Regions from separate parts of the Clostridium sp. JN-9 genome, predicted to be linked through region 1. Evidence: predicted binding sites of a transcription regulator. Region 1 holds the regulator's gene; each other region holds the start of a gene.
The links. Region 1 encodes Rex, which represses fermentation and respiration genes when NADH is low (regulators of the CRP and FNR family bind a similar motif). Its sites were predicted from a motif close to ATTGTTAANNNNTTAACAAT; they were not measured.
Positions count from the first base shown of each region.

Region 2: the regulator Rex is predicted to act here: its motif matches at 1,579-1,598, upstream of EQM05_RS05850 (butyryl-CoA:acetate CoA-transferase).
Region 3: the regulator Rex is predicted to act here: its motif matches at 1,400-1,419, upstream of EQM05_RS09410 (glycerol dehydrogenase).
Region 4: the regulator Rex is predicted to act here: its motif matches at 882-901, upstream of EQM05_RS09730 (DUF1002 domain-containing protein).

Region 1 covers NZ_CP035280.1:613,230-619,218, forward strand. Annotated here, with positions in the region: gene EQM05_RS02915 (ABC-F family ATP-binding cassette domain-containing protein) at 1-559, opposite strand, end outside; gene EQM05_RS02920 (redox-sensing transcriptional repressor Rex) at 817-1,446, shown strand; gene EQM05_RS02925 (short-chain-enoyl-CoA hydratase) at 1,677-2,459, shown strand; gene EQM05_RS02930 (acyl-CoA dehydrogenase) at 2,473-3,612, shown strand; gene EQM05_RS02935 (electron transfer flavoprotein subunit beta/FixA family protein) at 3,627-4,406, shown strand; gene EQM05_RS02940 (electron transfer flavoprotein subunit alpha/FixB family protein) at 4,426-5,430, shown strand; gene EQM05_RS02945 (3-hydroxybutyryl-CoA dehydrogenase) at 5,486-5,989, shown strand, end outside.
Region 2 covers NZ_CP035280.1:1,226,116-1,232,104, reverse strand. Annotated here, with positions in the region: gene EQM05_RS05850 (butyryl-CoA:acetate CoA-transferase) at 113-1,468, opposite strand; gene EQM05_RS05845 (sugar nucleotide-binding protein) at 1,693-2,562, opposite strand; gene EQM05_RS05840 (methyl-accepting chemotaxis protein) at 2,592-4,277, opposite strand; gene EQM05_RS05835 (metallophosphoesterase) at 4,427-5,548, opposite strand; gene EQM05_RS05830 (Gfo/Idh/MocA family oxidoreductase) at 5,587-5,989, opposite strand, start outside.
Region 3 covers NZ_CP035280.1:1,965,305-1,971,293, forward strand. Annotated here, with positions in the region: gene EQM05_RS09410 (glycerol dehydrogenase) at 164-1,255, opposite strand; gene EQM05_RS09415 (hemerythrin domain-containing protein) at 1,464-2,021, opposite strand; gene sufU (Fe-S cluster assembly sulfur transfer protein SufU) at 2,047-2,490, opposite strand; gene EQM05_RS09425 (cysteine desulfurase) at 2,477-3,718, opposite strand; gene sufD (Fe-S cluster assembly protein SufD) at 3,711-4,835, opposite strand; gene sufB (Fe-S cluster assembly protein SufB) at 4,848-5,989, opposite strand, start outside.
Region 4 covers NZ_CP035280.1:2,042,907-2,048,895, forward strand. Annotated here, with positions in the region: gene EQM05_RS16200 (SEC-C metal-binding domain-containing protein) at 32-799, opposite strand; gene EQM05_RS09730 (DUF1002 domain-containing protein) at 1,057-1,929, shown strand; gene EQM05_RS09735 (hypothetical protein) at 2,064-2,297, opposite strand; gene EQM05_RS09740 (6-hydroxymethylpterin diphosphokinase MptE-like protein) at 2,416-4,155, opposite strand; gene EQM05_RS09745 (LegC family aminotransferase) at 4,192-5,295, opposite strand; gene EQM05_RS09750 (NAD-dependent 4,6-dehydratase LegB) at 5,378-5,989, opposite strand, start outside.

The DNA of each region.
Region 1 (5,989 bases):
TATCAGGCTTTATTAAAAGCAGCTTACATAAGGCCACTCTTGTTTTCTGACCGCCGCTTAGTATGCTTATAGATTTATTAAAATCATCTTCTGTAAAGCCTAGTCCCTGAAGAACTCTGTTTATATCACCCTTATAGGTATAGCCGCCTCTGTTTTTATATACTTCAAATAATGTAGTATATTCTTTGATTATTTTATTGTGGTATTCTTCTTTAGAAGAGTCATAGGGCTCATTCATTTTCTGTTCTAATTTTTTAATTTTACTTTCCAGCTGCAAAAGATCACTAAAAACTGTGAGCAGCTCATCATATATGGTATTTGTTGTTTCTAAAGAAAGATGCTGTGCTAAATATCCTACTGTTTTAGATTTATCAATAAATAGATCGCCATGATCCTGCTCTAAACTGCCAGTTAAAATTTTAAATAATGTTGATTTCCCGGCTCCATTTGGACCAATCAGGCCTACTTTTTCTCCTTCATTTATATTAAAAGTAACTTTATCTAAAACTACATCTATTCCATAACTTTTATTTAAGTCCTTACTGCTTAAAACAATCATTACATCCACCTGCCTCAAAATAATTATACTAAAGTTCCATATGAAATTAAAATATATTTTTATTAATTTCTGGCTATAATGAAAATGTAAGCTTATTTACTTACAATACAATACAATTGTACTATAATTAGTTGTATGAGTCACAAATTATTGACACTATGCTTAAATAGGGATACTATAATTATTATGTAAAATAAATAATATGCTATAATTAGTATAAATGTAGTTTAAATTAAAGTTTAGATATGAGGTGCGATATGGATAAAAAGAAGAATATTTCTATGGCGGTGATTAAAAGATTACCAAAATACCATAGATATTTAGATGAACTTATGCAAAATGAAGTAGACAGAATATCATCTAAGGAATTAAGCGAAAAAATAGGGTTTACAGCTTCACAGATAAGGCAGGACTTAAATAACTTTGGGGACTTTGGACAGCAGGGTTATGGCTACAATGTTAAAGAATTACATAATCAGATTAGTAATATTTTAGGCCTTACAAGAGAATACAAAACCATAATAGTAGGTGCCGGAAATATTGGTCAGGCTTTAGCAAATTATTCTGATTTTCAAAAGTTAGGTTTTAATATTGTATCAATATTTGACATAAATCCAAAACTTATTGGATTAAAAATCAGAGATGTAGAAATTATGGATATAGACTATCTGCAGGAGTTTTCTGAAAAAAATAAGCTGGATATTGGCATAATCTGCGTTCCAAGAAATAATGCGCAAAAAGTATGTGATACACTTATTAAAGCCGGAGTTAAAGCAATATGGAACTTTGCACCAATTGATTTAATTGTTCCTGAGGAAATTAAAGTTGAAGATGTTCATTTAAGTGATAGCTTGCTGACTTTAACTTGCCTGCTAAATGACATATAATGTCATGTTTTGCATAAATTTGTCGAATTTTAGTTAAAAGTTAATCATAAAAATATCAAAAATAAATGGATATTTCTATAAGTTTATTGTTGTCATATAAGGTTTTACAGTATATAATAGTAATTAGAGGCGTTGTGCTTCTAATTATTTTTATATAACCTTGTTATATAATTAACAATTTGCCGTTATTTATTTAACAGGATTAGAGTATTTTCGAGGAGGATTTATTTATGGAATTTAATAATGTAGTTCTTGAAAAGAGTGGCAAAATTGCAGTGGTTAAAATTAATCGACCAAAGGCATTAAATGCATTAAACACAGAAACATTAAAAGAGTTAGATATTGTTATAACAGAATTAGAGCATGACAAAAATATATTTGCAGTTATTTTAACTGGTGAAGGTGAAAAAGCATTTGTTGCAGGGGCTGATATCACTGAAATGAAGGACTTATCCAGTATTGAGGGAAGAAATTTTGGAATATTGGGTAACAAGGTATTTAGAAGACTAGAAAATTTAGACAAGCCTGTTATTGCAGCTGTCAATGGTTTTGCACTAGGCGGCGGCTGTGAATTAGCTATGAGTTGTGATATAAGGATTGCTTCAACCAAGGCAAAATTTGGTCAGCCTGAAGTTGGTCTTGGTATAACACCAGGATTTGGAGGAACTCAAAGATTAGCAAGATTAGTAGGACTTGGAGCTGCAAAAGAACTTATTTATACAGCTAAAGTTATTAAAGCTGACGAAGCATATAGAATAGGTCTGGTTAACAAAGTAGTTGAACCGGAAAAATTAATGGATGAAGCTAAGGAACTTGCAAATACTATTACTGCTCAAGCTCCAATAGCAGTTAAGTTATGTAAATCTGCAATAAATAGAGGCATTCAATGTGATATAGATACAGCAACAGCTTATGAATCAGAAGTGTTTGGAGAATGCTTCTCAACAGAAGATCAAAAAGAAGGCATGACTGCTTTTGTAGAGAAAAGGGAAAAGAGTTTTAATAATAGATAGGAGGCTACGTATAATGGATTTTCAATTGACTAGAGAACAGGAATTTGTACAGAAGATGGTAAGGGAATTTGCTGAAAATGAAGTTAAGCCAATAGCAGCAGATATAGATGCCACAGAAAGATTTCCAAAGGAAACAGTAGAAAAAATGGCTAAATACGGTATGATGGGAATACCATTTTCAAAAGAGTACGGCGGAGCAGGCGGAGACACACTGTCATACATACTTGCTGTTGAAGAACTGTCAAAGGTATGCGCCTCAACAGGAGTAATCTTATCAGCTCATACATCTTTGTGTGCATCATTACTTGATAAATACGGCACAGAAGCACAAAAACAGAAATATTTAATCCCACTTGCTAAAGGAGAAAAATTAGGTGCATTTGGCTTAACAGAGCCTAATGCAGGAACAGATGCAGCTGGACAGCAGAGCCTTGCTGTATTAAAGGGCGACCATTATGTACTTAATGGTTCAAAGATATTCATAACAAACGGCGGAGTTGCTGATATATTTGTTGTATTTGCAATGACAGACAGGAGCAAAGGCGTTAAAGGAATATCCGGATTTATACTTGAAAAGGGAATGAAAGGCTTTTCAATAGGAAAAGTTGAGGATAAAATGGGAATAAGAGCATCTTCAACCACAGAGCTTATTTTTGAAGATGTGGAAGTACCTGTAGAGAACCTTGTTGGAAAAGAAGGAAAAGGATTTGGTATAGCAATGTCTACCCTTGATGGAGGAAGAATTGGTATAGCAGCTCAGGCACTTGGAATAGCCGAAGGCGCATTTGAAGAAGCCAGAGATTATATGAAGGAAAGAAAACAATTTGGAAGACCATTAAGCAAGTTCCAGGGCTTATCATGGATGATGGCTGACATGGATGTTGAAATAGAATCTGCAAGATATCTTGTGTACAAGGCTGCATGCAATAAGGACAAAGGAATTCCATATACTGTTGATGCTGCAAGAGCAAAGCTTATAGCAGCAAATGTGGCAATGGATGTTACAACTAAAGCAGTTCAGATATTCGGCGGATATGGATATACAAAGGATTACCCAGTAGAGAGAATGATGAGAGATGCTAAGATAACTGAAATCTATGAAGGAACTTCACAGGTTCAAAAATTAGTAATTTCAGGCCATATATTTAAATAAGGAGGACTTATACAATGAACATAGTTGTTTGCTTAAAACAGGTTCCAGATACAAATGAAGTTAAGATAGATCCAAAAACAGGAACTCTTATAAGAGAAGGTGTTCCATCAATAATCAACCCTGATGATAAAAATGCACTTGAAGAAGCATTAGTGCTTAAAGAGCAATATGGTGCCAAAGTAACAGTAATAAGCATGGGACCACCACAGGCAGAATCTGCATTAAGGGAATCACTTGCAATGGGAGCCGATGAGGCTATTCTCATATCTGACAGAGCCTTTGCAGGAGCAGATACACTGGCAACGTCAAATGCCCTTGCAGGAGCATTAAGGAAACTTGATTACGATATTGTATTTGCAGGAAGACAGGCAATAGATGGAGATACAGCACAGGTTGGACCAGAATTAGCAGAACATTTAAATATCCCACAGATAACTTATGTAGAGAAAGTAGAAGTACAGGGAGATAAATTAAAGGTTAGAAGAGCATGGGAAGATGGATATGAAGTAATAGCAGTAAAGACACCTGTCCTTTTAACAGCAATAAAGGAATTAAATGTACCTAGATATATGCATATGGCAAACATATTTGAAACCTTTAAGAAGGAAGTAAAAGTTTGGTCTGCAAATGATATAGATGTAGACAGATCCCTTCTTGGTTTAGCTGGATCACCAACAAAAGTAAAGAAATCAGCTACAAAAGAAGCAAAAGGTGCAGGAGAAAAGATAAATATGCCGGCTAAAGAAGCAGCAGCATATGCAGTTTCAAAATTAAAAGAGAAACACTATATCTAATATATAGGAGGGATTTAGAATGAATATAGCAGATTATAAAGGTGTATGGGTATTTGCAGAGCAAAGAGACGGAAAGCTGCAGAAGGTATCTTTAGAGTTACTTGGAAAAGGAAAAGATTTAGCAGATAAATTAGGAGTACAGCTTACAGCACTGCTGCTTGGAAGCCAGGCAGATGATATGGCAGAAACGCTTATAGCCTATGGTGCTGATAAGGTAATATATGCAGATAATCCTTTATTAAAGCATTATACAACAGATGGATATGCAAAGGTCATATGTGATCTTGTAAATGAAAGAAAACCTGAAGTCATACTTGTAGGAGCAACATTTGTAGGAAGAGATCTGGGACCAAGAGTGTCTGCAAGATTAAAGACAGGATTAACAGCAGACTGTACATCACTTGATGTTGATTCTGAAACAAAGAATCTTCTTATGACAAGACCAGCCTTCGGCGGAAATCTTATGGCAACAATAGTATGCGGTGACCACAGACCACAGATGTCCACAGTAAGACCTGGAGTATTTGAAAAACTTCAAAAGGATACTTCAAGAAAAGGTGAAATAGAAAAGATACATGCAGACTTAAAAGACAGTGATATAAGAACAAAAGTAGAAGATGTTGTTAAGCTTGCAAAGGATGTAGCAGATATAGGAGAAGCAAAGGTAATAGTTTCAGGAGGCAGAGGACTTGGAAGCAAGGAAGGCTTTGACCTTTTAAAGGAACTTGCAGATGTAATGGATGGAACAATAGCAGGCTCAAGGGCAGCCATAGATAATGGATGGATAGATAAAGCATATCAGGTAGGACAGACAGGTAAGACTGTAAGACCTAATGTATATATAGCAGTAGGAATCTCAGGAGCAATCCAGCATTTGGCAGGAATGCAGGACAGTGACTATATAATAGCTATAAACAAGGATGAAAGTGCTGCAATAATGCAGATAGCAGACCTTGGCATAGTAGGAGACTACAGGAAAGTAGTACCTGAGCTAATAGCACAGATTAAAGCTGCTAAAAATTAAAAATATATATTAACATAATGTTATCAATTAAAATTTGATTTTAGGAGGGACAAATATGAAAAAAATATTTGTAATTGGTGCAGGCACAATGGGAGCTGGAATAGCTCAGGCATTTGCAGCAAAGGGAAATGAAGTAATAATAAGGGATATTAAAGATGAATTTGTAGACAGAGGATTAGCTAATATAAAAAAGTCATATGATAAATTAGTTACTAAAGGAAAATTAACTCAAAAGGATGCAGAAGCTATTCTTTCAAGAATAAGCGGAACAGTTGATATGAATTTAGCAGAGGACTGCGACTTAGTTGTTGAAGCTGCAGTTGAAAATATGAAAATTAAGAAAGAGATATTTGCAGAATTAGATAAAGTCTGCAAACCAGAAACAATACTTGCTTCAAATACATCATCACTTTCTATAACAGAAGTTGCTTCAGCAACAAAAAGACCAGATAAGGTTATTGGAATGCATTTCTTTAATCCAGCTCCAGTAATGAAATTGGTAGAGATAATAAGAGGAATGGCTACATCTCAGGAAACCTTTGATAAAGTAAAGGAAACA
Region 2 (5,989 bases), 610 kb from region 1:
GAAAGTTAAAAGTTAGAAGTTCTAAGTTATTACCACATAGCTCTTAACTTCTAACTCTTACCTCTTACCTCTTACTTTTTACCTAAAAAAGTTCTTACCTCTTACTTCTTAGTTATAACTTATTGCTTCGTCTCCATATTTTCATCTTTTCAGCTTCTTTAATTAATTGTTCTCTAAAGTCAGGATGAGCAACAGATATTATTGCTTCAGCCCTTTGCCATGCAGATAAACCTTTTAAATTTACCATTCCGTATTCGGTAACAAGATAATGAAGGTTTGTCCTTGTAGCCGTTACTACTGAGCCTGTTTCTAATGTGGGTAAAATACGTGACTTTACATGGCCGTCTCTTGTTTTGTATGTTGATGAACAGCATATAAAGCTCTTGCCGCCTTTAGAAAGATAGGCACCTAATACAAAATCCTGTTGTCCGCCAGAGCCGCTTATGTGTTTCAGTCCTGCGGTTTCAGAATTTATCTGACCAAACAAGTCCACCTCTACACAATTATTTATAGATACAAGATTATCTATGGAAGAAATTACTCTTATGTCATTAACATAGTCCACAGGGGCACTCATAAGCTCAGGGTTGTCATCAATATAATCATATAGCTTCTTTGTACCTGCTGCAAAGGTATATGTCTGGCGAAATCTGTCAATATTTTTTTTAGAGCCATTGATTTTTCCTGCCTTTGCCATATCAACATATGCATCTACATACATTTCTGAATGGACACCTAGATCTTTTAAATCCGATTTTGCTATCAGTGAACCTACTTCATTTGGCATACCGCCTATGCCAAGCTGCAGGCATGCACCATTTTGAATTTCTCCTACAATCAGATTTGCTACTATCTTGTCCACATCAGTAGGAACTGCATTGCCTCCCATTTCTCCAATTGGAGGATTTTCTCCTTCCACTATCATATCCACATTTGAAATGTGAACGTCATTCTCAAAGCCTCCAAGACATCGAGGCATATTTTCATTTACTTCAACTATTACCTTTTTTGATGTTTCGCATACTGCAGCTAAATGTGATGCATTAGGGCCAAAATTAAAGTACCCATTTTTGTCCATAGGAGTTACCTGAAACATTGCTGCATCAGGAGGACAGGTAGAATCCCTATAATATCTTGGCACTTCAGAATATCTTATGGGCGCATAGTATACAAACCCCTGATTAATGGCTTTTCTTTCGATCCCGCTCATATGCCATGAATTCCATGTAAAATGTTTTCCTGCATCTTTAACTTTAAATATCTCAGGTACCCATAATAAAACTCCGCCTCTAACGTTTACATTCGTCAATTCATCAGCACGAGCTGCCAAAGCCTTATCCAAAGAAACTGGTATTCCGGTTGTCCATCCATAATCCACCCAGCCTCCTGATTTAATTACTTTTACAGCTTCATCAGCAGTAACCAATTTTTCTTTGTATTCCTTTTCAAATACACCGTATTTTTTCATCAAAACACCCCCGCATAAATTAACAATACATTACCATAGTTTATGACTAAATTTACCATCTTATAAATTCAATCCATTTATTATTTCTACAGTTCCCCCCGCATTCCTTCATTGTTATTTAAATAACGCTACGTTAAAATTATAACAAAAACATGGTAAGTAAATACTTTAATCTTAAAGCCGGGCTGCTTACATTATTCTTACCCCTTACCTGAAAAAAGCTCTTACTTCTTACTTCTTATTTCCTCCCTTATGCATCTTTTAATTGCTTCTTCAGTTGTGGAAAATACTATGCCGTTCTTTGATATTTTGTGTGTATCTAATCTTATATCCCTTGGATTTTCTTTATATTTTTCAGTATCTGCTTCTAATAAATACTGTAATTTGTCTCCATAACCTAACTCTTCAATTATCAGCTTTACCACATCATATCTGGAAAGGTCATTCATGCTTCCAAAGTTATATGTTCCATAAGGAAGATCAAATATTTTGTAGAAATTCTCTGCCATTTCGGTTATATAGGTCATGCCTCTGTATTCATTAACAGGGGCCTTTATCTTTTCATTTTTAAGAATAGAGGATACTGTATTCCACATTATATTGGAGGACATTTTGCATCCTTCCTTGGGAAGTCCAAACATCCATGTAAATCTAATTATCCAAAGCTCAGGTATAATTTTCTTTAAAAGCCCTTCTGCCTCTAATTTATTTTGTCCATAAACGGTATCTGGTACTGCCTTATGCTCTTCATCATATGGTCCTTTTTCAACATTACCATTGAAAATCTGCTCAGAGCTTATAAAAATCATTTTTGCTCCCACACTTTTACATGCCTTAGCCACATTTACAGCGCCTTCAACATTGATTTTGTGTGCCATTTCAGGATGCTCATTGCAGAAGTCTGTAACTGCTATTGCTGCTGCATGAAGAACATAATCAGGCTTATATTTCTGAAAAGCAGTTAAAACCTTATCATTATCTGTAATATCCAAATCATCCCTGCCTGTTGATATAATTTCATATTTATCACTGTAGTATTCTGCAAGTCTTGAGCAGATAAATCCTTTTCCCCCGGTAAATAATAATTTCTTCATAAAATTCCTCCTTAAATTTAATAGATTTTTTACACTGTGAATTTTTCAATCTTACCAGTTAATCTATCCGACATATCATTCAAATCATGAACAAGCTTTGAAACCTGGTCTACAGTTGACAGCTGAGTCTCTGCTGAGGCTGCAATTTCCTTTGCTGAAGCTGCTACCTCTTCTGAATAACCTGATACAGATTCTACTTTATTTAAAATATCTTCTTTTTCCTTTACAGCATTTTTTACAGCTTCATAAACCTCCTGTGAATGAACTCTTGTATTGTCAGCTTCACTTTGTATTGTTTTAAAGGAGGATACAGTTTTTTCAATTAAACTAACCTGGCTGTCCATCTTCTGCCCAATGGCTTCAGCAGTAATGCTTACATCATTTGTACTGTTATTTACAGCTCCCATGAACTCATTTATGCTCTTTGAAGATACCAGAACCTGTTCAGCAAGCTTTCTAACTTCATCTGCAACAACTGCAAAACCTTTTCCGTATTCCCCTGCTCTTGCTGCTTCAATTGCTGCGTTTAAAGCAAGAAGATTTGTCTGCTCTGCAACAGAATTTATTACATCCGTTACCTGATTTATCTTATCAACATTTTCATGAAGAGTCTGCATTTTATCTGAGGTAACCTTAAAGGAATTATTTATGTCTTCAAGAGAGCTTACAAGTTCATTAAGATTCACAGCTCCTTTATCAGCATTTTCCTTAATATTACTGTTGCTTACTACATCACCTTCTGATCTTTTTTGTATACTGTCAAGATCCTCACCAAATGTTTCAAGAATCTTTGCTATCTCGGAAGTATTTAAAGCCTGACTATTAACACCTTCAAATACATCATTAACTGCTTTTGAACTTTCCCTTGTTGAATCAGCTGCAATTTCACCTGATGTCTTTAATTTTTTAGATATGCCATTAAGCTCTTCTACTGAGTCCTTTACACCGCTTATTGCATTTCTAAGTACATATAGTGAATTATTCAGGCCCTTAGTAAGCCTGCCTATTTCGTCATTGCCCTTACTGTCAAATTCAACAGTAAAGTCTCCCTGTGAAAAATCATTAAGCTTGCCCACTATATTATTAATAGGCTTTGTCAGATTACTAGAGATAATCATACCAAGTATAATGGCAATTATCTGCAATAATAATGATACAGCAAAGGTTTCCATTAGACCCTTTGTTATAAGATTATCCATGCTGTCTAGAGAAAGCCCTATATTTATTGTTCCAATAAGCTTTGAGCCTTCGTAATAAGGTGTAGCCACATTGTATACCTTTTTACCTGCTGTCTGAAAAATAAATCCATTGGTTTTTTCATCTTTTATTACATTTGAAATATCATTTTGTTTTGTTGCAGAAGCTGCTGCATCAGTTCCGCCCTTTCCAGTATTGACACTGCTCTTGGTTTCTGTGGATCTATTGCTACTTATAATAACATTCATTTTTGTATCTGCTATAGAAATGTAAGTTATATTTCCTTTACTTTCAGAGGCAACCTTTTCAAATATATCTCTTATCTTGAAACTATCACTTAGACTATAATCCTTTATTTCTCTGCTTACTGCAGCTATAAGAGTTGAACCATCATTCTTCATTTGTTCTGTAGCTACCCTCTTTACTTCATAATAGGAAATTCCCATAAATACAATAGTGCAGAAAAGTGTAAGTATTATAATGGTTGCCAGTATCTTTTTCCTCAGTGAATTAAACATTTTATCTCCCCCGTATTTTAGATATAATTATGTTAAATAAGATTACTATAATACCATTATTCTACATTTATACCCAATATCCTTCAAAATTAAGTAAATTATTGCTTATATTTCTATGAAATAGCAGCAATTACAAGTTTACAGCCTTCCTATTTTTTTACATTCACAATAACATATTCAGAATGATGACCTGTTCTAATAGGATACCCCCAGCCTCCCATGCCAGATGTAACTATAATCTGATATTTCCCAATGTTCTTGTAACCATAACTTATCTGGTTAAATCCCAATCTATGGCTGATTAATCCCATAGGCCAAATCTGACCCCCATGGGTATGGCCTGATAATTGCAAATCAATACCAGCTGCACTGTTTTGCTGAAGATCACTTGGCTGATGATCCAGCAGTAAAAGAAAGTTATGAGTATCTGCATTTTTTAACAGCTCTTCACTTGTTTTTCTTTTTATTCCCGGAGAAAAGCCTTTATCCTTTCTGCCTATTATGGTTAAATTATGGTTTACATTATAAACTTCATCTTCAAATACATGAATTCCATTGCTTACCAATTGGTTTTTTAACTGTTTTTCATTAAAATTAGGTTTAGAGGTATATGTGCTTTTATCGTGGTTCCCATAGACATAAAAAGTTCCATATGTACTTTTTATGCTGCCTAGTATTTTTGCAGCATTCTCCATTTGCACCCTGGTGGTTCTTTCATCCACTATGTCTCCGCAGAGAACTACCAAATCAGGCTTTTTGCTTTCAATTTCATTACAGTATTTTTTTAATTTCACCTCATTCATGGTTGTACCAAAATGAAGATCTGCAACCAATGCGATTTTATATCCATGCTCTGATACTGGCTTTTCTGTGTGTATGGTATAATCAGTTTCAATAACATTTCCCATATTGAAATAACCATACCCCAGAATCAATGCTGTAATAATAATGGGCATTGCGCCACAGTAGAAAATCTTATTCCACAGATCAATTTTAATGATTTTGTGTTTATGCAAAGCAGTAAATATAATGTTAAGTATCTCCATACATAAAGCTGCTGCAATCATATGAAGTACAACTAATGCCCCAAATCCAAAAAGATTCACAGAACACATAACTGCAAGTATTGCAATAAGTGCTGCTGACATTTTAATTTTTTTAGCTTTAAATTTTAGTTTCCAAAAATCTGCCATTCTAAGTAAATAAAAATATAAGTAAACTCCTATGGGAATCAGCAGAAGAAAGGATATTATTATAAATGAAGCATACATTAAAATTCCCCCATTATTAGAAACACTAGATGATAATACTATAAATTCTTCTTATCTGCAGGAAATATTATTCCACCCTTTTTTCTAGCCTTTGTCACAACTTCGCTTACAGTTAAGCTGTGATCCAGCATTTTGTAGCATTTTTTAAGATCTTTATTTTTAATCATATCCATAAACTCCAGGAATTCATTAACCATCCGGTGTTCATAATTATTTTCATTTATTGTGGTACTTGTTCCATCATTCATAAGCAGCTGAAATCTCTCGCATACACCTGCAGGGGTATCCATATATATACAACCCTTATCTCCCTGAATATTATTTGCTATTGGTGCTTTGCAGTCCTTTGCCCCAATACATACACATTTAAATTTACCATAATCAAGTATTAATACTCCTGAAGTATCTATTCCTCTCTCTATATTTGGATAATATTCAACA
Region 3 (5,989 bases), 1.4 Mb from region 1:
GAATAAAAGAGCCATATACCTAAAGAAGAAAAGATTAAAGAACATGGCTTATCTTAAATTAAGCCATAATTAGCATCATAAATCTTTAGTTTCAGTCTTCAATAAAAAAAGGAAATCACATTAGCAGTTTTAACTGCTAATGCGACAGCCACTTTTATTATTTTTATTTATAAAGTTTTCCTAAAGCATCTGCAGCAAGTATTGCAGCATAAACATCATCAGCTGTTACCTTAAATGGCATATTGTGAATAGTTTCTCCCTCTGCGCAGGTTGCTTCAGCTACTTTTCTTATTTCATCTTCTTTAACTTCCTTTATTCCCATATCCTCCAGTGTAACAGGAAGACCTAAATCAATACATAAACCAAGTACTTCTTCCAGTTCTTCTAAAGGACTATTTTCTAAAATCAGCTGAACAATTGTACCAAATGCAACTTTTTCGCCATGATATAAATGATGGCACTGCTGAAGTACTGTAAAACCATTATGTATTGCATGAGCACCAGCAAGTCCGCCGCTCTCAAAACCAATGCCGCTTAAATAAGTATTTGCTTCAACTATATTTTCTACTGCTTCTGTACAAACCTTATTTTCAACAGCAAGTTTTGCCTTTAATCCATCCTGAAGTAATGTCTCATAGCATAGCTTTGCCAGGCTTAATGCTGCTTTTGTAATTTTTCCTCCAGTCATATTAGCTGCTCCAGATCTGGAACATGCTCTTGCTTCAAAATATGTAGCCAATGCATCTCCAATACCGGAAACAATAAGTCTTGCTGGTGCCTTAGAAACGATTGCAGTATCGACTAAAACTAATTCCGGATTTTTAGGAAGGACAAGATATTCACTGAATACTCCTTCTTCTGTATAAATTACTGAAAGTGCACTGCATGGAGCATCTGTAGAAGCTATTGTAGGCACTATTACAACAGGAAGATTTGAATAATGTGCTACAGCCTTTGCAGTATCAAATATTTTTCCTCCACCAATTCCAACTACTACATCGCTGCTGTTCTTTTCAACCAGTTTCTTTAATCTGTCTATTTCGCTCTTGCAGCATTCTCCATTGAAGCCTTCAAACACAACTTTGACATTGCTGCCTTTAAAACTTTGATCTATAACTGGCTTAGTTCTTTTTATGCCGTTGGGACTTGCAATTATAAAAAATGATTTGCCTAGATTTTTAGTATGCTCTTTAAAGTTTTTTAATTCCCCACTGCCCTGTACATATCTGCTTGGTGATATTATTATCCTTGCCATTAAAAACACTCCCTTAGATTTATTTTTACAATTATATTTTAAGTTTATAAAACATATATTGCAAAGGCTCTGATAACTAATATTCCCACTCTGTGAATAAATATAATTTAATTCCTTCATCTATCTAATTATAGCTATCACTTGCAAATTAAATTTTTAACAATCTTTTTTAATGATAAAATCTAAAGAGTGCCTTTTACTTTTATTATTATTTATCATACTTTTGCTCTAATTGTTTAAGCATGGATAAATATTTATTTTGTATGCCATTATGTTCATCGTTTTTTTCAAATGCATCGCAGTCCTGTTCCAGCTTTTGAAGAGTTGATTTTGATAAATTATTTTCTGCAAATTTATATACCACATTATCTTCTTTTTCTATATGCCTTGTCAGCAGATCAGCATAACCTATGGCATTTGCTATTACATCAACTCTGGCATCCATATTGCCATTTTCAACTTCATTAACTGCAGTTTCCAAATTTTTAATGAACAATCTTCCTAAATCATGTTCTACCAGCATACCATGAGTCACAAGCTTATCTGCAGGCCCCTTTAATTCCTCTACCATTTTAACAAAAAGAAATTTTTCTTCTTTGCCATGATGGTGCTTATCAGCATAATTCCTTATGAAATCGATAATTTTGTGAAAGTCACTATAATCAACATTATTATCATTTAATACCTTTAAACAGTATTTTCTTATAACCCGCAGCATTCTTGAAATGTTTTTATGTTCAGAAACCATGACTTCAATAAAATTCATATTTTACAACTCCTTTATCTGAATTTTATACTGTCTTCTTTACTTTTTTTATTGCCTCTTCCAGTGTATGCCATGCAAGTACTGCACATTTTGTTCTGGCAGGCATCATTGATATATTTTTCAAGGCTATAGCGTCCTCAAGCTTTTCTAACTCTTTTTCATCTGTTACTTCTTTCTTTATCATGCTAAGAAATGTTTTAACATATTCAAGAGCTTCTTCAATTGATTTACCTTTAATAAGGTCTATCATTATAGAAGTCGATGCCTGTGAAATTGCACATCCGCTCCCCTCATATGCAGCATCCTGTATAATATCCCCATTAAGTTTCAAAGACAAAGTTATATCATCGCCACAGCTTGGATTATGTCCTCTTTCACAGCAGTCTGCATGATCCAGATGTCTTTTATTGGTTTTATCCTGATTATGCTCTGTGATTATTTCTGAATAAATTAAACTAAGATCGTCCATATCCTAACCACTTCCTAACATTTTTAATACTATCTATAAATTTATCTGCTTCCTCAAATGTATTGTAAAAGTAAAAGCTTGCCCTGCAGGATGCTTGTATCCCTAAATATTTCATAAGAGGCTGAGCACAGTGATGGCCTGATCTCACAGCCACACCATAGGTATCTATTATACTTGCCACATCATGAGGATGAATGTCTTTGATATTGAAAGATATGATGCCTCCTTTATTATTTGCATCTTTTGGTCCATATAAACTTATATAAGGAATTTCCTTAAGTTTATTAAGTGTATAGGATGTAAGCTGTCTTTCATATTCTTCAATGTTATCAAGTCCAATGGATTCCAGATAATCAATAGCTGCAGCTAGTCCAACTGCCCCCTCTACATTCTGAGTTCCAGCTTCAAATTTATATGGCAGTTCTGCAAAAGTGGCTTCCTGCTCTGTTACATACTCTATCATATCTCCCCCAGTGAGAAATGGAGGCATTTTTAATAAAATTTCTTCTTTTCCATATAGTACTCCAATTCCCATTGGTCCAAGCATTTTATGACCTGAAAAAGCAAAAAAGTCTGCATCAAGATCTTTCACATCAACCTTCATATGAGGCACACTCTGAGCCCCGTCTATTACCACCACAGCTCCTTTGCTATGAGCATATTTTATGATTTCCTTAACTGGAAAAATTGTTCCAAGTACATTGGACACTTGTGCTATGGAAACTATTTTAGTTTTATCAGTTATTTTACTTTTATACTCATTTTCATCCAACATGCCATCTTTATTTAAATACATATACTTAAGTACAGCATTTTTTGCCCTTGCCACCATCTGCCAGGGCAGCATATTACTGTGGTGCTCAGAAACAGCAATTACTATTTCGTCCCCTGGATTAACATATGTCATTCCATAGGTATAGGCAATTAAATTAATGGACTCTGTGGTATTTCTTGTAAATATTATTTCATTAGATTTATCTGCTCCTATAAACTTTTGGACCTTTTCTCTAGCATTTTCATAAGCTTCGGTAGCTGCCACACTTAGATAATGGGCACCTCTGTGAGGGTTTCCATTTATCTTTTCATTATATTCTTTAATTGCATTAATAACAGATTTGGGCTTTTGCGTGGTAGCACTATTATCCAAATAAACTAAATCTCTTCCATTTACTTTTAAAGATAAAATGGGAAAATCTTCTCTGATTTTATTTACATTTAAATTAGTCATTGGAAAGTCTCCTTTTAATTTCTGCTCCTAATATTTCCCTTAAGCTTTCATCTGGCACCTTGTCAAAAATGGGACTGAATTCAGCTTCTATAATTAATTTCTTTGCATCATGGTCGCTAAAGCCTCTGCTCATGAGATAAAACATTTCTTCCTCATTTATTTTACCAACACTTGCAGCATGTGATCCATCTACATCTTCTTCATGGCAAAGCAGCATTGGAACAGAGTCTGTTTTAACATTAGGGCTTAATAAAATCACATTTTCCTCCTGTGCACCCTTAGATTTTGATGATCCCTTTTTAAAATCTATATTACCTTTGAATACTTTTTTGCTGTGATCCTTTAAAACTCCTTTTATGATCATATTGCTTTCGCTTCTTCTGCCTTTGTGATTTGCTGTATAATATAAATCTTGTCTTCGGTATCCATCCACAAAATATGCAGAATATATATCTGCTTTACTGTTTTCCTCATTTAAATCAGACATATAATTAGTTACATTTATATTAGATCCCATTTCTACTGTAACCCAGTTCACTTTGGCATTCCTGGATACAACTGCTAAATTTGAATCTAAATGAACTGCATTATTATTCATTCTTTGTATCTTAATTATATTAATTTCGGAATTTTCACCTGCAAATACCTTTGTTACTCCATTGTGAAATACTTCAGATTTTTCATCACTGCTGTAATCCACAATGATTGTAGCTTTACTTCCAGGTTCAGCTGTAATTATATTGTGATCTATAAGAGTTGGATTTTCTTTATCCAGTACATAATTCATTTTAATATATGAATTAATTATTTTATCCTTTGGAATATGAACAAAAACACCTGAATTAAATTCATTTTCTGCAATTTTTACAAACTCTTCTGATACCCCAAACTTTTCATTATAATTTAAATGCTTAGCTGCATTTTTATCAACTTTAATGGCCTGTTCAATAGGTATTACCACTACATCCTGAAAGTCCTCTTTGGAAAACTCAAGATAATTTTTTTTATAACTTTTAATAACAGGTTCTGCAAAATTATTTAAATCAAAATTATTCAATTTTAAGTGCTTCCAGGTTGGAACCACAGTGGAATTTAATTTATAATTTTCTTCAATCATTGTTAACCCTCCTTATCCAATAGCTCCATCAAGTTCTAGTTTAATCAGATTATTCATTTCAACTGCATATTCCAGCGGTAATTCCTTTGCAATGGGCTCAGCAAACCCTCTCACAATCATTGCCTTTGCTTCCTCTTCAGTTAATCCTCTGCTCATTAAGTAAAAGATAGCTTCATCGCTTATCCTTCCTATTTTTGCTTCATGTCCCACATCCACATTATCATTCGAAACACTTATAATAGGTATTGTATCTGATCTTGATTCACTATCAAGCATTAAAGATTCACAGGATACTGTTGACTTTGAATTTTTTGCATTAGGTGTTGCACTTAAAAGGCCTCTGTAAATTGCAACTCCTCCATTTTTTGAAATGGATTTCGAATTTACAACTGAAGTAGTATTAGGAGCTGCATGCACTACTTTAGAGCCAGTGTCCAGGTGCTGCCCTGCACCTGCAAATGTTATACCTGTAAATTCCGATGATGCGCCCTCTCCTCTTAAAATGCTCATAGGATAAAGCATAGATACTTTAGATCCAAATGATCCTGATACCCATTCAATTCGTGCATTTTTATCCACTAATGCCCTTTTTGTATTAAGGTTATACATATTTCTTGACCAGTTTTCAATTGTACTGTATTTAAGTGTTGCACCTTCCTTTATATATAATTCAACGCAGCCTGCATGCAAATTGTTAACATAATACTTTGGTGCTGAACATCCTTCTATATAATGTATCTTTGCACCCTTTTCCACAATAATAAGTGTATGTTCAAACTGTCCTGCCCCAGGGGCATTTAATCTGAAATAAGATTGAATAGGAATATCCACCTGTACACCTTCAGGCACATATACAAATGAACCCCCTGACCACACTGCTCCATGCAAAGCAGCAAATTTATGATCATTAGGCGGAACAAGCTTCATAAAATATGGCTCTACAAGTTCCCTGTATTCTTTTACTGCAGTTTCCATATCCATATACAAAACTCCCTGATTCTTAAGCTCCTGACTCACATTGTGATATACAACCTCAGAATCATATTGTGCGCCTACTCCTGCCAGGGATTCATGTTCAGCCTTTGGAATTCCAAGTAAATCAAAGGTATTCTTTATATCCTTTGGAATGTCATTCCAATCATGCTTCATATCAG
Region 4 (5,989 bases), 1.4 Mb from region 1:
TTTAATGCTTCCTAACAGCATTAAACATTATTTATTCAATATCCTCATAACTTGCTTTAATTGTTTCATAGGAAATGTTCCCTTCTTTAGGGCAAGGTAACTTTTTGCTTCCAAATGTGCAAAACTTACAGTAAGCATTTTTATCATGCTCTAACAAGCATTCATTATTGCAATGGTCATAACAATTATCAGAAACATAATCAATTATTGTCCAATATAAAGTTTCAGATATTTCGTTTGCTGTTTCATTCTCTATTTCTTTACTTAATTGATCCATCAAAGCGGTGGCAAGTCCATTTGCAAATTCAATATAAAATAAGTTCATTCTTGTAGGTTCTTGTAAGTTCTCAGGAAGTTCATTTATATCAAAGCCATCATCTGTTAAGGACTTAAAATCAGCATTTTTTAATGAATTATCGATACAATTATTTTTACAATTGAGACATTCTTTATAAAAATCTTTTGAATATTTATATAAATTTTTAATTATTTCCTCTGTTTTATCGTTGCTTGTTTTGTTATATTTGTATAAAATACTTCCTGTCATGTTTAATATCTCTAATAAAAAGAAATCAAACTTTGTTATTGGATATCCAGATAATTTAATATACTCTTTAGCAGTAAAATATTTATCTGATACAGTTTCGTACTGGCTTAATAAATTTTCTATTCGCTCTTTTTCCTGATCCTTTTTCATGCAGCAATTTTTATACTTCTTGCCGCTGCCACAGTAGCATAAATCATTTCTGCCTAGTTTAGGTCTTGGTTTAATAATATTAGATTTTTCATTTCTTTCCATTTTATATTTCTCCATTTATAATTTATATATAGCTTAGGTGCTATATTCTATTTATTTAATCTTACCATATTAACATAAAATAATCATCAAAGTTTTGACAATTATCGGGGGCTGCCTGGTTACATTCGTCAAATTGCGGGTGCTGCCTGGTAGCATTCGGCAAAAAATGTTTCTTATTTTTTACTTCTTTTATTCATAATTATAGTATATTATATTAATGATGTAAATTTTAATCTTTTAAAAAGGAGTTGTAAGACATGAAGTTTAAAACAGTTTTCAGTAAATTATTATTAATATTTATGGCTGCATCTGTAGTTTTATCTGTTTCTGGAAATAAAGTATATGCAGATTCATATAAGACTGTAACATTAGGAGGAGACCTTACTGATAGTCAGAAGCAGGATATGCTTAAATATTTTGGAGTTGATAAGCAGAGTGCCAATGTAATAGAAGTAAATATAGATGAAGAAAAAAAGTATTTAGGAGATACAGTAGACAGCAGCAAAATAGGAACGAAGTCCATATCCTGTTCTTATGTTGAACCAACTTCCAGCGGCGGGATAAATGTATCAATAAATAATATTGATTGGGTGAGCAGCAATATGATAAAAAATGCTCTTATTACAGCCGGAGTTAAGAATGCAAATGTAAAAGTATCAGCCCCTTTCAGTGTGTCCGGCACGGCTGCCCTTACAGGAATTCTGAAAGGTTATGAGAATAATACAAATGGCAGTAAGATCAGCGAAGATAAAAAGAAAGCTGCAAATGAAGAACTGGCGACTACGGCTGATCTGGGAGATAAAATAGGAAAAGATAAGGCTGCTGGAGTAATGAATGATATAAAAACACAGGTAATTAAAGACAAGCCCAAAAATGAAGATGCAGTAAGGAAAATTGTAGAAAATACAGTTAATAACTATAATTTGAATCTTAGCGCAGGGGATATTAATAAAATCACTGTAGTTATGAATAAAATAAATGGATTAGGCTTAAATTTCAGCGATATAAAAAGTCAGTTAAATGGTGTAGCAAGCCAGATGAAAGATGTTTTATCCAGTGAACAGGCACAGGGATTTTTCAGTAAGCTTGCAGCTTCAATTAAAAGCTTTTTTCAGGGGTTGTTTAATTAGCAGCATCTTACTAATTCTAACAGAAGATTTTTATATTATTTGATGTTGTAATATTTTAATAAGAATCAAACTATTAAAGATCTGGATTTTCAATGGATCCAGGTCTTTTTGTGATATATGACAAATATCGGGTGCTACCTGGTAGCATTCGACAATTTTGTTAGTTCAGGCTGAATTTTGTACTTTAACACATCGCAGGCAGATATGTAATCTTCAATGATTATGTATTTTTCCGTCTGTAAAATTAACTTACTTATGTCTTCTATATATCTTTTTATTTTACAACAATCCTTTTCATTGTCATTATAATTTTTTATATAGTTGTCTGACTCTTTTATAAATTCATCATACATATTTTTTACACTCATGAGTATCTCATGATTTTCCTGAAATTCGCACTTTAGCATTGTTTCTCAAAGATTATTAACATATAATCCCATGTTATTAATAAATTTAAAATAGTTTTCTTTAGATTCCAAAATAATTTTACTCCTTTACAATATCTTGTCCTTGAAACGCTTTTTCCATTATATAACACTTATCCAAAATAAATAGATATTTATTCAATGCATTATTCAAGTAATCTTTAGGAAGTAAATATTCGATAAACTCCAGCATTCCCATAAAAACATTAGCAAACAATGGAACTCTGCTTAATTTCTTCTCATTTTCATTTATTATATTTACTATATTATCTCTATTTTCCTGTATGGACTTTACCATTTCTTCACAACAATCCATTACCATATACAGCTCTTCAGAAAGCTGGCTTTTGATTTTTTCTTCTGTCCCATCCCTCTCAATATCCTTAGAGAATATGGGGAAATCTATATTCTTATAATTAGAAATCTCTTTTTTATAATATTCATTAAAATCAATGTTTTTGGCACCATCTATAGTAATTCCGTGACTTGTGCCATTTAAATATACAATATCATGGTGATTTTTTATAATTTCTTCTGATTCATATTTAAATGACATAAATGCAGGAGTAGTGTATACTTCATCACCTTTATTATTAACAGTTTTTATATATGCCGGATCATTTTCAAGCTGTTCTGGAGTAAACTCTTTGTTGTTCTTTGAACCTTCAGCATATAATCTATTTTTACTATAGCACATATCCTGTCCAAGAATTATTATTGGATTGCATCCAAGTTCGGATAAATTATAAGTTATAACATTGGCAATGGAAGGGCCTGAATATCCGGAAATATATTCCCAACCTAATTTTTTATGTAAATACTCATCCATCTCCACCTGATTCATTAAGAATTTGGTACCATTAATGAGCTTAGGTACATTGTAATAAACCTGACTGGAATAGAACAGCATAGAATCCGCATTGTATTTTAAGCCATTAAAAATTTTCTCTTCTGCCTTGTTTCCATCCATAGCTCCTAAGATGTGAGCCCTTATCCCATTGCTTTCAAGTATACCGGCACCGCTTCCAACTGCTGCAATAATAGCTTTATCCTGCACCAGTTTTAAGGTTTCTATATTTTCTTCTAGTGAAGGCCCTGCCCCCACAATAATGGCTGGTTTATCTTTAAAGCATTTTCTTAATTTCACCAGCGGATATGTGTTATTTATGTAATCTAAATTCATAACATAATTTCTTACCCATTTCTTCTGCTGGGAATTATTAGTGTTAATAGCAACTAAATATCCATTTAGAAGTTTCCTAAGCTGGTACTCTATTTTCCCCCACAGTTCCTTATAAAGGACTTTATATGCAGGAAGTACTACAAATTGTATTTTAATAGATTTATATTTATCTATTATATAATTTAGTGCCTGAATAATCTGATTCTCATTATTGCCTACAAATAAATTTATTTCTTTCATCACAGGCTGAATATCATTAACCATCAAGTTGCATTTAAATATTTCAAAATCAGGTTCCACTACAAAATATATTTTTTTAGGATTATTTTTTTGCATTTCCCGAAGCTCATACCCCAATCCAAGACCAAACAAAAATACAATATCGCATGGTTCTCTAAAAGTATAGTCACTAATGAATTTAGCGCTTTCCCTGGGGTTAATTCTGCTGTGTATAAAAATTTCATTACCATTTTCTCTTTTTACGCAAATGGTTCTCTTACCTGTTTCTCCTCTTATTAACTTAGCTGATCCCTGATCAATACTAAGCATTTTATCCTTTAAAGGTTTATTTAAATTGCTTAAAAAGTTTATATTTCTTTCAAAAATGCCATTTTTCAATTATTACACCAACCTTAAGATTACAAATTTCGGGTGCTACCTGGTAGCATTCGACAATACTCTGCAAATCTTCTCAATTTCCTCTTCTTTCAATCCTATAGAGCTAGGTAAATTTATACCTTTTCTTGCTAATTCATCTGTTTTACTCATATCTCCATGTCTGCATTCCCTATAAGGAGGCATATGATGAATAGGCATGAAGAATGGTCTTGATTGTATACCATATTGTTTTAATTTAAATATAAGTTCATCCCTTGTAAGTGGATAATCATCCTCTATTACTGCAGAGTACAGCCAATTTACATTCTTAACATTTTCTTTTTCTACTGGCAATGTGACTCCCTTTACATCTTTTAAGAGCTTATTATACAATTTTGCATTTTTTCTTTTAATTTCTATATATTCATCTATGCATTCAAGCTGAGCACATCCCATGGCTGCTACAATGTTGGGCATCCTGAAATTATATCCTATTTCCTTATGATAAAAAGCGCCATTTTCTAAGACAGTTTTAGTTTGAGTTGATAAATATTTTGCTCTTTTCCCAAGCTCTTCATTATTAGTTACCAGCATTCCGCCAGCACCTGTAGTTATAAGCTTATTCCCATTAAAAGAATAACAGCCTATATGTGCTGTGGTTCCTACCGCCTTCCCATTATATAGTGAGCCTAAACTTTCTGTGGCATCCTCAATAACATATAGATTATGCTTATTTGCTATTTTCATAATTTTATCCATATCTGCAGGATGTCCATAAATATGTACAGGTAAAATTGCCTTAGTGCTTGGTGTTATTAATTCTTCGATTTTATCTGCATCCATAACCCATGTATCTCTGCAAACATCTACAAAAACTGGTTCAGCCCCAACATATTTTATTGTATTAACGGGAGATATGAATGTTAACGAGGAAACAATAACCTGATCCCCTTCTCCAATGCCTAATGTTCTAAGTGCCAGCTCTATAGCTGCTGTTCCATTCATGGTGACAACTGCCTTCTTTGAACCTATATAACCTGCAAAATCATTTTCAAATTTATCCACATAAGGTCCTACAGAAGATACCCAATTTGTATCCAGGCAATCTTTAATATATTTCCACTCATTACCTTTAATCTCTGGAACGCACAATGGTATCATAGTCTCAGCTCCAATCATTATTTTACTATATAATATTTATCAAAATAAATGGAAAGAATTTATAATTAATTTAATAATGATCTTAAACATTATAGATATCTGTTTTAAAATACTGCATATTATTTTTTATCCATCTAATAGTTTCCTTTAGACCATCATCCATACTATATTTAGGTCTCCAATCAGTTAATTGCTTAATTTTACTGTTATCAGCCCATAATCTGTTAACTTCACTGTTTTCAGGTCTAATTCTTTCATCGTCACAAACAATATTTACATCTTTTCCAATAAGCTGAATAATTTTTTTAGCTATATCACCAATGGATATTTCGTAATTTGAGCCTGCATTAATAACTTCACCAATAGTTTTATCACTTTCCGCTATTTTAACAAATGCCTCAGCAGTATCCTTTACATAGTTAAAATCTCTTGTGGGTGTCAGGCTTCCAAGCTTTATTTCAGTTTTACCTGATAAAACTTGAGATATTATGGTTGGTATTACTGCCCTGGCAGACTGTCTTGGGCCATAGGTATTAAACGGCCTTATAGTTGCTACCGGAAGATTAAAGCTTCTATAAAAGCTTTCAGCAATTTTATCTGCACCTATCTTTGAGGCTGAATAAGGAGATTGACCCTGCATAGGATGTTTTTCATCTATAGGCACATATAAAGCAGTCCCATATGTCTCAGAGGT